Regions from separate parts of the Oceanobacillus aidingensis genome, predicted to be linked through region 2. Evidence: predicted binding sites of a transcription regulator. Region 2 holds the regulator's gene; the other holds the start of a gene.

Region 1 (5,951 bases), on a different contig from region 2:
TTTTCATCAATTTCATGCCAGGCGCACGCATTTTCATGATCGTAGCAATAAAGTTAATCCCTGTCATCAATGTTCCGATACCGGAAATTTGCAGTGCCCAGTTATAGTAGTTTACCCCAACATGTTCACTGAATTCTGTTCCTGCCAGCGGATAATAGTTTGTCCATCCGGCATCCGGTGAACCTCCGACAACAAAGGAAACGTTAAACAGCATTGCTCCGGCAAAATATAACCAGAAGCTGAGCGCGTTCAAGCGCGGAAAGGCAACGTCTCTTGCCCCAATTTGCAGTGGGACAACGAAGTTCATCATACCGATAATAAATGCCATTGCCATGAAGAAAATCATAACAACACCGTGTGTCGTGAAAACCTCGTTATAGTGCTGTGCGTCTAAGAAGCTGTTATCTGGAACAGCTGTCTGCAGACGCATCATCACAGCATCTGCTCCACCTCTGAAAAGCATAAGTAATGCTGAAATGATATACATAATACCAATTCGTTTGTGATCAACCGTTGTTAACCAATTATTCCAAAGATATCCCCATTTTTTGAAATAGGTAACACCAAAAACAATCGCAATACTTACAAGTCCAATCGCAACGATGGATGCATAAAGCATTGGATCATCATGGGGCGGAATAGAAAATCTATCTAAAAAATCCATTATGTCGAAACTCCTTTCTAGAGCTCAGAAATTTTCAGGCGCCTCAAATTTGAGTGCTGTTGTAAAGCTGATTAATGATGATGGTGTCCGCCATCTTCATCTGAATCAGATGGTCCATGATTATGCGGACTGTTCTCTCCCTCAGGTGCAGGTTTAAATTCCTGATGTGTACCAGTGAAAGTCATTTGTCCTAAATGTCCAGGCTCTAATAATTCTTCAAATTCTTCTTCGGTCAGCGGATCCGCAGTATTATGAATATCTTCTACCCAGGAATCGAATTCACTTGGAGGCATTGCTGTAACAGCAAATTCATTTTCTGCAAAACCTTCTCCGTTAAAGTTAGAGTTTCTTCCCATATATTCCCCAGGCTCATCTGCAACAACGTTCAGATAGTTTGTCATATCTGCCATCGCATATTTCTGTCCTGCCAATTGAGGAATCCAGAAACTTGAAATCGTTCCATGAGAATATAAACGGAATTCAACGTTTTGATTTGTTGGGATGAAAACATAATTCACTGTTTCAATGTCCTGTTCCGGATAACTGAAATGCCATTTCCAGTTAGAAGAGGATGCATAGATAACGAGCGGCTCGTCTTCAGCATAGCCTTCTGGAGGGCTCTCCACTTGATGTGTCGAAATGGTAGAAACCACGGATAAAAAGGCAACAATTAAAATTGGAACAGCGACAATAATTCCTTCTACATATTTATTACCCTCAATATGAGGCGGCTCGTAGTCAGGATCTTGTTTTGACGCTCTATATTTAAATAAAATAACTGCCAGCATTACTAAGACAACAATTACAATGAATGACATTGTAAAAATCGATATCCAAATCACAGTTGCAGTTGTATCTGCTTGAGGACCTTTTGGATCAAGTACAAGTAATGGTTCACAGCCTGCCAGAAAAGCAGCAATGCCTGTTAATAAGGCTAAGTAGGTCCACTTTAACTTCATGTTGATACCCCTTCCTTTGATGTTTAATAAGATGGATTACTATGATTAAAAGGTTGTTCACAAAATGAACACACAATTAACTTAGTATTGGTTTATAGCAGAGATAATATTAATACTGATGTAAGGAAATTACAAGAGATTGAAAAACACTTCACAAAATGTTCATGAAAACTTCTACATCTTTTTGAATTTTGTCGGTAAATGTCGAAAAAGGCTTGACAATATTAATAAATGGTAGTAATAGGGCTTTTAACATTAAATTGAAACTTCCTTTAGTGAGGGGTTTTCGACGCACAAAGGTTCCTCGATGGGGGAGTAACCGCAACCCCAGTTCCGGAGTTATACTGCGATAAACTGATTTATGCCGGTATATATCTGAAAATAAATTTAAGAAGGGCTTCTGAATAAGATTATGAGTTATTTTTTGATATTATAAGAGGAAAATGTAAATCAAATAAGTGTAAAGTGGAATATGCTATAATGAAACGAAGGGGGAGTCAGCATGGATCCATTAGATATATTGATAGATTTAGAACAATTACTTCCTTATTATAAACCGATTGTCCGGGCAGATAAGCAGCTGGTAAGCGGTTATGAAGTAATTGCTTACTACTTAGATGAAAATAATAAAGAGCAGCGTTTAGATTGGCTCTTCGATGATACCTCCATTCCAGATGAATTCCGGCTGGAGGTAAACCAGTATATCCATCAAAAAGCAATTGAGAAAAAATTACAAGAACATTTTACAGGGCACCTTACTTTATACTATGATGCAGAATTATTGGTACGTGATAATGGAGAAGTATTTATTGATTTATTGCATGAGTATCAAGAAAAAGGATTAAATCTGAATGAAATCATTCTCGAAATCAAGGATACCTGTCTGCCAATTAATACAGATCAGCTAGGTCATATCATTAAATACTTAAAGACACTGGGAGTAAAAATCAGCATTGAATTAGCCGACCCAAATGGCAGTCTGAATCAACTAGCCGTCTTGCATCCTTCCTTTATTAAAGTAGATACATCGTTTTTAAAGGATGATCTGCTCCCGCATCTGTATAAGGATGTTTATTTTGGCGTGTCGATGTTATCGAGAAAAATAGGTGCTTCTTTGTTATTTAAAGGCATCCGTTCTTATAAACAATTGAATTTTGCATGGCAAAGCGGCGGTGAATATTATCAGGGCAGCTATCTGACTTATCCGCAGCAGGATTTTATTGAGGAAGATGCATGTAAAAATAAATTAACGGAGTATTTTAGAGAATTTGTAACCTATGAACAAAAGAAAGCGAAGGCACAATTTGAATTATTAGATTCCGTTTATGCAATAATTGACCGTCTTCTTTCCCAGACAAAACAAACAAACGACGACAGCTGGCTGCTGAAGCTTGCTGAGGGCTGTGAAGATTTTGTATTTCGTATCTATGTTTGCAACAGCGTCGGCCTGCAAATCTCGGCGAACGTGGAAAAAGATATGCAGGGGAGCTGGACCTTGATTGAGGAAGGGATGCATAAAAACTGGAGCTGGCGTCCATACTTTTTCGAGAATATAATGCGGATGAATATTGAGAAAAAAGGAATTTTATCGGATTTATACACAGATATCGAGCGTTCCGAGCTGATACGAACGTACGCTTATCCGCTGTCTCAGGAACGATATATATTTTTTGATATTCCATACAGTTATTTGCTAGAAAAAGAAGGCTTACTATAAGAGAATAGTAATGAAAGGGGAATGAGTACCTTTCAAAGCTTGATTTGTCCGTTTTTTCGTCTTTGATGAATTTCCGGATAGAAGGAGGTTTTTAAATGAAATTGATTCATACAGCAGATTGGCATCTGGGTAAGCTGGTTCAAGGCGTTTATATGACTGAAGACCAGGCCTGCATCCTGGATCAGTTTGTTGAAGCGGTGGAAAAAGAAAGTCCGCACGCTGTTATTATTGCAGGAGATTTATATGATCGTGCGGTACCTCCTGTAGAAGCAGTTGATTTATTAGATAAAACATTAGACCGGATTGTTAATCAATTAGGAATTCCCGTCATAGCGATTGCCGGTAACCATGACAGTCCGGGCAGACTTCATTTTGGCAGCCGCTTAATGAAGGAAAAAGGTTATCATATCATTGGCCAGCTTTCGGAAAGCATACAGCCTGTTGTTCTTTCAGATGAATTTGGGGAGGTGCATTTTCATCTTATTCCGTATGCAGATCCAAGTGTGGTCAAAGCCTTATTTCAAGAAAAAGATATTCGTAATCATCAGGATGCCAATGCTTTTCTTGTTAAGCAGATAAAGGAAAACATGGACGAGGCAGCACGCCATGTTTATGTTGGACATGCTTTTGTAACTCCTTTTGGCGAGACGGAAGAAAATACGAGTGATTCAGAACGCCCGCTGTCTATTGGCGGAGCAGAGCATGTCGATGCACATTTATTTACAGATTTTCATTACACAGCGTTAGGGCACCTCCATCAGGCACATCATGTGCTGGATGAAAAAATTCGCTACTCCGGCTCCATCCTAAAGTATTCCTTATCGGAAGAACATCATCAAAAAGGGTATTTAGTAGTTGAACTGGGTGAAGAAGGAAACGTCCAGGTTGAGAAAAAAAGGCTTATCCCCAAACGTGAAATACGTTCTATCAAAATGAAAATGGAGGATATTTATAGGGAGCCTCGAAGCGAAGATTATGTATTTGTCCAGCTGCTTGACGAGCTTCCTGTTTTATCGCCGATGGAAAAGGTACGTTCTATTTTTCCGAATGCCATGCATGTGGAGAGAGTAAGAACTACGTCAGGAGTCACGCAACAAAAAGAAAATCAGGCCCCCAAGACGAGCTTAAGTGAAATGGAATTATTTGATGCCTTTTATCAGGAAGTAACGGAAAAGGAAGCTTCCGAAGAAATGAACGAGATAATGAAGGAGTTATTTCAAGAAATTCAGGATGCAGATAACGAACGGAAAGCATCTAAATAAGAAGCAGGTGAAAAGAGAATGCAGCCTTTACAATTAACATTACATGCTTTTGGGCCCTATAAGGAAAAAGAAGTAATCGATTTTTCTAAACTGCAAGGGAACACATTATTTGTCATTTCCGGAAAAACCGGGGCAGGAAAGACGACGTTATTTGATGGGATAGCCTTTGCATTATATGGAAAAGCAAGCGGATCTGACCGGGAAGACCAGCGTATGCTTCGCAGTGATTTTGCAGATGAAAACGTACATACTTCTGCGGAGCTTATTTTTCAAATACAAGATAAAACGTATCGTATTTTCCGGCAGCTGGGTCATGTGAAAAAAGGAAATAAGAGTAAAACAGGAGATAAATGCGAATTTTACGAAGTGCGGCCAGATGGAGAATCGCCGTGCGTAGACAGACAAATGGTAAGCGAAATTGACCAAAAAATAGAAGATATTATTGGTTTGACTCCAGATCAATTTAAGCAGATTGTAATGCTTCCACAAGGGGAGTTTCGAAAACTGTTAACTTCTGATACAGAAAATAAAGAAGAAATCCTGAGACGTTTGTTCCGAACCGCGCATTATAAATATATGAATGAACTGCTCCGGGAGAAGAAAGCAAAATTAGAAAAAGAAAATCAGCGTATTCTCAACCGTATGGAGCAGCTGCGGACGCAAATATTTTCCTTAGACCTTCCAGATGACGCCGAAATCCGTGAGTTGGCAGATAGAGAGCATGTCAATACGAATCAAATTATAGAAGCTTTAGAAACAGAGCTTAAGAAAAATGAAGCAGTGTATACAGAAGAAGATGCTCATTATAAAGAAGCAACAAAGCAGCAGGAGCTCACGCAAAACCATTTGTTCCAAGTCAAACAGATCAATGAGCGTTTTTTGGAATTAGAAACCTATCAAAAGAATCTTGCCATATGGAAAGAACAAGCACAGGAAATGGAAGCTTTAAAGAAAGGTTTGTCTGCTGCTGAACAGGCGAAGCTGATTATTCCTTATGAGCAGCAAAAGGATGAAGCTTGGAAAGAACTCGAAGAAGGAAACAAACACTTGCAGCAGCTGGAAGCGCAGAAGGACACCATGGAAAAGCAAAAGCAGCAGGCAGAAGCTGATTTTAAAAAAGAACAGGAAAATGCAGGAAAGCGCGAGAAGCTTTCGATTGAAGTAAACCGCTTAGAACAATTTCTTCCTGTTGTTAAAGAATTAGAAGGGAAAAAGCAGGAGATTCAAAAGCTTGCGGCACAATTAAAGCAAGGGAATGAACAGCTGGAAAAATTAAAAGCGCTACGTGAAACAAAAAGTAAACAAATAGATCGTTTAGAGCAGGAAGAACAGGTACTAGATAAAGAGGC
Region 2 (5,951 bases):
CCAGCAAATTTAGAGAAAATAATGCGGTCTCCTTCAGAAACTTCCAGTGCCACTTTTTTCCCATCTTCCACACGTCCAGATCCTACTGCAACTACTTCACCTTCTTGCGGTTTTTCCTTTGCAGAGTCTGGAAGTACGATTCCGCTTGCTGTTGTTTCTTCTTGTTCAACAAGTTTGATAACAACACGATCTCCTAATGGTTTAATCATGTAGAATTGCCTCCTTAATCCCAAATCATTTTATTTTTTATTAGCACTCTATACACTTGAGTGCTAACTCCAATTATTATAATAATTAATTCTTGGAAAAAATGCAAGCACGATGATGATAAATTTTTAGAAAAACTTGTATTCGCTTGTTCTTCAGCGAATCCTTCGTTTTTCTTATACTGCTCCATCGTGTTAGAAAAACTTAGATTCGCTTGCTTTTCAGTGAATCCTCAGTTTTTTTATACTGCTCCATCGTGTTAGAAAAACTTGTATTCGTTTACTTTTTGAAGATAACTTCTACTTTTCACTTTCTGCTTTCTTATTTTAACCCTTGTTTATTTTCTTTTTCAATGTTTCATGCATGATTTGATGTATTTTTGATTATAATTTTCAGTAACAGTTGTGTTAGAATATATCCTATGGCGATAATAGTTGAAGGAGCGTTTTTATGACTCGAAGATATACATATGTCATTCTCACATATATCATTATGCAATTTTCTGTTTTACTTATGGCCCCGCTGATTACATCCATATTTGGTGTAAACCTTGCGCTTGCCAGTATTTATTGGTCTGTCTTTAGTTTCACTCTTGGCCTTGTTATTGTTCTCTGGCTCTTAAAGCCTGATATGCAGGTCCGGGCTCATCCCGATGCTGTCGGGATCGGCGGTATTATTGTCTGGTCTGTTCTGGGAATTATTATGGCCCTTCTTTCACAAGGGCTGGCTGCCACCATTGAAATGGAGCTATTTGGAATCGATCCCGGTTCAGAGAATACCCAAGGCATTATGAACATGGCACGGGCTGTGCCAATTTTTATTGTTCTTCCGGCAATTTTGGCGCCTATTTTAGAAGAAATCATTTTCCGGAAAATTATATTTGGTTCGCTGTATAAAAAAATGAACTTTTTCTTTGCGGCTTTAATTTCTTCTCTTATTTTTGCCGTGATTCATACAGATTTTCTGCATATACTAGTATATGCTGCGATGGGCTTTGTTTTTGCATTCCTTTATGTACAAACAAAACGAATTCTTGTACCTATCATCGTACATGCCGGGATGAACACCCTTGTCGTGCTGGCTCAGCTTTCCTTAGATCCAGAAGAAATTCAAAAACGACTTGACCAATTACAACTCATATTCTTTGGAGGTTAACATGCATCAGCCTTATTTAATAAAAGCCATTCTTTATGTTTTATTCGGTGTTTTATTTATTTATGTCGGGGTTCTCAGCAAGGGAGAATCCGTCTGGGATACAGTTCCCCTTATATTCGCCGGATTTGCAGCTTTAACCTTCTATGCCGGCTTCCGGATGCTGCGATTCTATTTTAAAGTAAAGAATAAAAAATAAAAAACTAGCTCTTAGGCAGGAAGCTTCTTAAATTTAGAAGTTCTGTAAAGAGCTAGTTTTTTGCAATTAGAAAGCAGAAGATTGGTTAAGAAAACATTATGGAGCTTCTGTGCATATCCTACTCCTCTTCTAAGGAATAATGCTTCAAAAAGTATACAAGTGATTGCAATTCTACTGTTAAATCAATGTGATGGACACGAATATAGTTTGGAACGGTAATACGTGCCGGCGTGAAATTAAGAATACCTTTAATACCGAGCTCCACAAGGCGGTTCGCAGCGGCATCTGCTTCTTCTGCAGGTATTGTTAAAATAGCAACTTCAATTCCGCTTATTTTATCCTCTAATTCATTCACATGATACACGGGAACACCGCCAACTTCCGTGCCTACCTTGGAATCATCCGTATCAAACGCCATCGTGATACGAATATTATTGTTCTTTAAAAAGTTATAATGCAAAAATGCAGTTCCCAGGTTTCCAACACCAATTAAAGCAACATTCGTTATCTCATGCTGGTCCAGTGTACTTTTAAAGAACCCTAATAGATACTCCACATTATATCCGTATCCTTTTTTCCCAAGTGCACCAAAATAGGAAAAGTCTCTGCGGATCGTTGCAGAATCTACTTTAACAGCCTCACTTAACTCTTTGGAAGATACACGCATCTTCCCTTGCTGATATAAATTATTTAAAAATCGGTAATATAAAGGCAAACGCTTTGCTGTTGCCTGCGGGATTTTATTTTGTTCCATTTGAAACGGCCTCTCTTCAATTACTAATGTATAGGAAAACTTACATGTTAAATTATTTCATTTTTTGTACATGGATACTGCCATAATTTTACACGTTCGCTTTCATTATGTTGTAAATAACGCATTTATTCAATAGTACACACTCTATTATATAATTTTAACAGAAATACAGCCAACATAGCGAACTTTATTATAATTTTATTGTAGCTTCTATTTGGATACGTTACACTGATAGAAGGTATTACTTTCCTTTTACAGGATGGTTCAAGAAGACAGGATAAGCAATAACATGCTCGTCACCTTATTTTCATGTGCTTTTTGAACAGCTTTTTTTACGAGTCAGAAAGGATGGCAACGATGATTTTAATGCAACTAAATGGAATCTCTAAATCCTTTGGAGCAGAAGAGATTCTAGCTAATATAAAAATGGAAATAAAAGATAATGAACGGATTGCAATAGTCGGCCGCAATGGAGCCGGAAAGTCAACACTTCTCAAAATCATGGCAGGAGAAATGCCTTATGACGGCGGTGAGATCTTCCAGCCGAAAGACCTGACATTCGGCTATCTCTCACAGCATATGACGTTAGAGTCCGGAAAAACCATCTGGCAAGAGATGCTGGATGTATTTTCGCCTCTGCTTGCCATGGAGAAAAAATTACGTGAACTGGAAGCACAGATGGCAGACGCCTCCAATATGGAAGCATCTGATTATCAACAGCTGCTCGAAAGATATGATACGCTTCAAAATGAATATCAATCAAATGGCGGATATACGTATCAAGCGGAAATAAAATCTGTGCTCACCGGGTTGTCCTTTGGTGATTATGATTACGATACATTAATTACCGATTTAAGCGGCGGACAGAAAACAAGACTTGCCCTCGGTAAGCTTCTACTGCAAAAACCGCAGCTGCTTATTCTCGATGAACCGACGAACCACTTAGATATTGACACACTTACATGGCTCGAAGGCTATTTAGTAAGCTATCCAGGTGCTATCATTATTGTTTCCCATGACCGCTACTTTTTAGACAAAACTGTATCAATTGTTTATGAAATTTCCAGACATCATTCTAAAAAGTTCCACGGAACATACAGTAACTACTTAGCTCAAAAAGCGCTTGATTATGAGCAGGAGAAAAAAGAATTTGAAAAACAGCAGACAGAAATTAAACGGATGGAAGATTTTATTCAGCGTAACTTAGCACGCGCTTCTACGACGAAACGTGCCCAGAGCAGACGGAAAAAGCTTGAAAAAATAGATCGTCTTGATCACCCAGCCGGTGATGAATCCTCCGCATCAATTTCCTTCCAAGTGAACCGGCAGAGCGGAAATGATGTATTAAAAATAAAAGATTTAACCTTTCAATATCCTGATACGGATCAGCCGATTTTCAAAAACATCACGCTGCATGCTAACCGGGGCGACCGTATCGCATTGGTAGGCCCAAACGGTGTCGGCAAAACCACCTTATTAAAAAATATTGTCGGCAAGTATCTGGCAAATCAAGGTGAGATCCAGCTCGGGACGAATGTTCAAATCGGCTACTACGATCAGGAGCAGGCAAACCTTCACTCAAATAAAACTGTTCTGCAGGAGCTGTGGGATGATTATCCATTGATTAATGAGAAAGACATTCGTACAATCCTCGGGAATTTTCTATTCTCTGGCGAGGATGTCTTAAAACCTGTGTCCGCCTTAAGCGGCGGTGAGAAATCAAGGCTTGCTCTGGCAAAATTAAAAATGCAAAAAGCAAATTTGCTTATCCTTGATGAGCCGACCAACCATTTGGATATCGACAGCAAAGAAGTATTAGAAAGTGCTTTAATTGATTTTCCAGGAACTATTCTTTTTGTTTCTCATGACCGTTATTTTATTAACCGGATTGCCGATCAAGTTGCAGAAATGCAGGCAAGCAGTGTAAAAATATATCTTGGTGACTATGATTATTATTTAGAGAAAAAAGCAGAGGAAGAGGAACGAAGGCTGTTACAGCTGCAAAATCAGCAGAAGGTAACAGAAGAACCGGCAGCTTCAGCAAAAAAACGCAGCTTTCAGGAAGAAAAACAGCGTCAGCGGGAGGAACGCAAACGCAAGCGCCGTATTGAAGAGCTGGAAACAAGCATTGAACAGCAGGAAGAAACCATTGCAGCCATTGAACTGGAGATGACCAAGCCAGACGTCTTTGATGACCATAAAAAGACAATGGAACTAACCAATAAATTATCGGCTTTAAAAGAAGAGTTGGATCAGTTCATGGAGGAATGGGCAGAATTAGAAGAGAATTAAGCAATTGATATAATTTTCAGATTGTTGTATACTGAAAACAGGCAGAACCAATGCCTGTTTTTTTACTTAAATCAACATAGTAAACTATTCAATTCGATAAACGGAGGTTGTTATCCCGTGGCGATACCCATCGTTACTTTTTTAGTTTTCATTCTTGCCAGTTTGATGTACTATGCTATCAAAGAAACAATGCTGTCTCAATCAACCGCAGCAGAAGTACGTTCCCATTCCTTTCTTCGTTTCCTTCGCTTTGCCGTGATATTTATCGGCCTTTTCAGCAGTGTATGGCTTACTGCGGCTGTCACTCTTCCGCTTGGTCAGGCTTTCTTTCACTCGGTTTTACCTTTTTCACAAAATCTAAATGAGTTTATGATTCTTTTTGGCTCCAGTCTGCTTTTATTTGGCTTGTGGGTCAGCTTAGGACAACTTTTGCCTAAATGGCTGGCAAATCATCATTCTCAGTTTATTGCACAAGGATTATCTCGGCTGATTCCCCATACCTTTACGAATAAAATGAGTGAGGAAGCAACATGGTCAGATAATCATCAGGAAGCTCAAAATATTATCGAATTCAGCGGCAAGGATGTAGGTGAAATTGCAACGCATCGTACGGATTTAACCGTTCTGCAAATAGATGCAACCATGGAAGAAGTATTTGCTGCTGTGCAAGAAACCGAATTTACAAGAATACCAGTTTATGATGAAGATATTGACGAAATCGCTGGGATATTACATGTAAAAGATTTCTTTCGAAGTATGAAATCAGGTGGATCTCCTGCTTTCTTTACTCTTCATCATATTATTCGCCCTGCTGTATACATCAGAATGAATCAAGAAATGGATGAAGTTTTTAAGGATATGAGGGAAAGAGATTACAGCATCGCCATTGTTCTCGATGAATTTGGAGGAACATTTGGGTTAATTACTTTGGAAGATATTATCAGAGACATAGCGAAAGACTTGTTAGGAGAACAGAAGTCAATGGCAACAGAGTCAAAGGACATCCTGCCGCTTTCCGGTAATCGTTATCTGATTAACGGGTCGGTCAGCCTGTTTATATTAGAGGGAACACTTGGAATCACTTTTCCAATCGATACACCGCATCAGACGTTGGACAGCTTTTTATCGGAATTAATGAAACAGCAGCCTGACAATCCAAACACGATACACTATAAGCATTTATTATTTACTGTACATTCTGCAAAGGACAATCCTATTGAATCTGTGGTTGTTACAGTATATGATGAGGATTTGATGGGACAGCAATTTACCGGCTGATTTTATATAAAATAGAAAGAAGTGCTTGGATATGGTATTCCAAGCACTTCTTTCTATTTTAATTACATG

What was found. Region 2 encodes Rex, which represses fermentation and respiration genes when NADH is low (regulators of the CRP and FNR family bind a similar motif). Its sites were predicted from a motif close to TTGTGAAATATTTCACAA; they were not measured.
Region 1: a site for Rex is predicted at 1,763-1,780, ahead of qoxA (cytochrome aa3 quinol oxidase subunit II). Genes of this name have one in related genera too.

What each region holds. Positions count from the first base shown of each region.
Region 1 covers NZ_JBHSFT010000042.1:36,901-42,851, forward strand. Annotated here, with positions in the region: gene qoxB (cytochrome aa3 quinol oxidase subunit I) at 1-664, opposite strand, end outside; gene qoxA (cytochrome aa3 quinol oxidase subunit II) at 736-1,623, opposite strand; gene ACFO3P_RS15520 (EAL domain-containing protein) at 2,126-3,340, shown strand; gene ACFO3P_RS15525 (exonuclease SbcCD subunit D) at 3,436-4,602, shown strand; gene ACFO3P_RS15530 (AAA family ATPase) at 4,621-5,951, shown strand, end outside.
Region 2 covers NZ_JBHSFT010000008.1:9,018-14,968, reverse strand. Annotated here, with positions in the region: gene groES (co-chaperone GroES) at 1-209, opposite strand, end outside; gene ACFO3P_RS05585 (CPBP family intramembrane glutamic endopeptidase) at 658-1,362, shown strand; gene ACFO3P_RS05580 (DUF4305 domain-containing protein) at 1,364-1,558, shown strand; gene ACFO3P_RS05575 (redox-sensing transcriptional repressor Rex) at 1,677-2,312, opposite strand; gene ACFO3P_RS05570 (ABC-F family ATP-binding cassette domain-containing protein) at 2,670-4,604, shown strand; gene ACFO3P_RS05565 (CBS domain-containing protein) at 4,722-5,882, shown strand.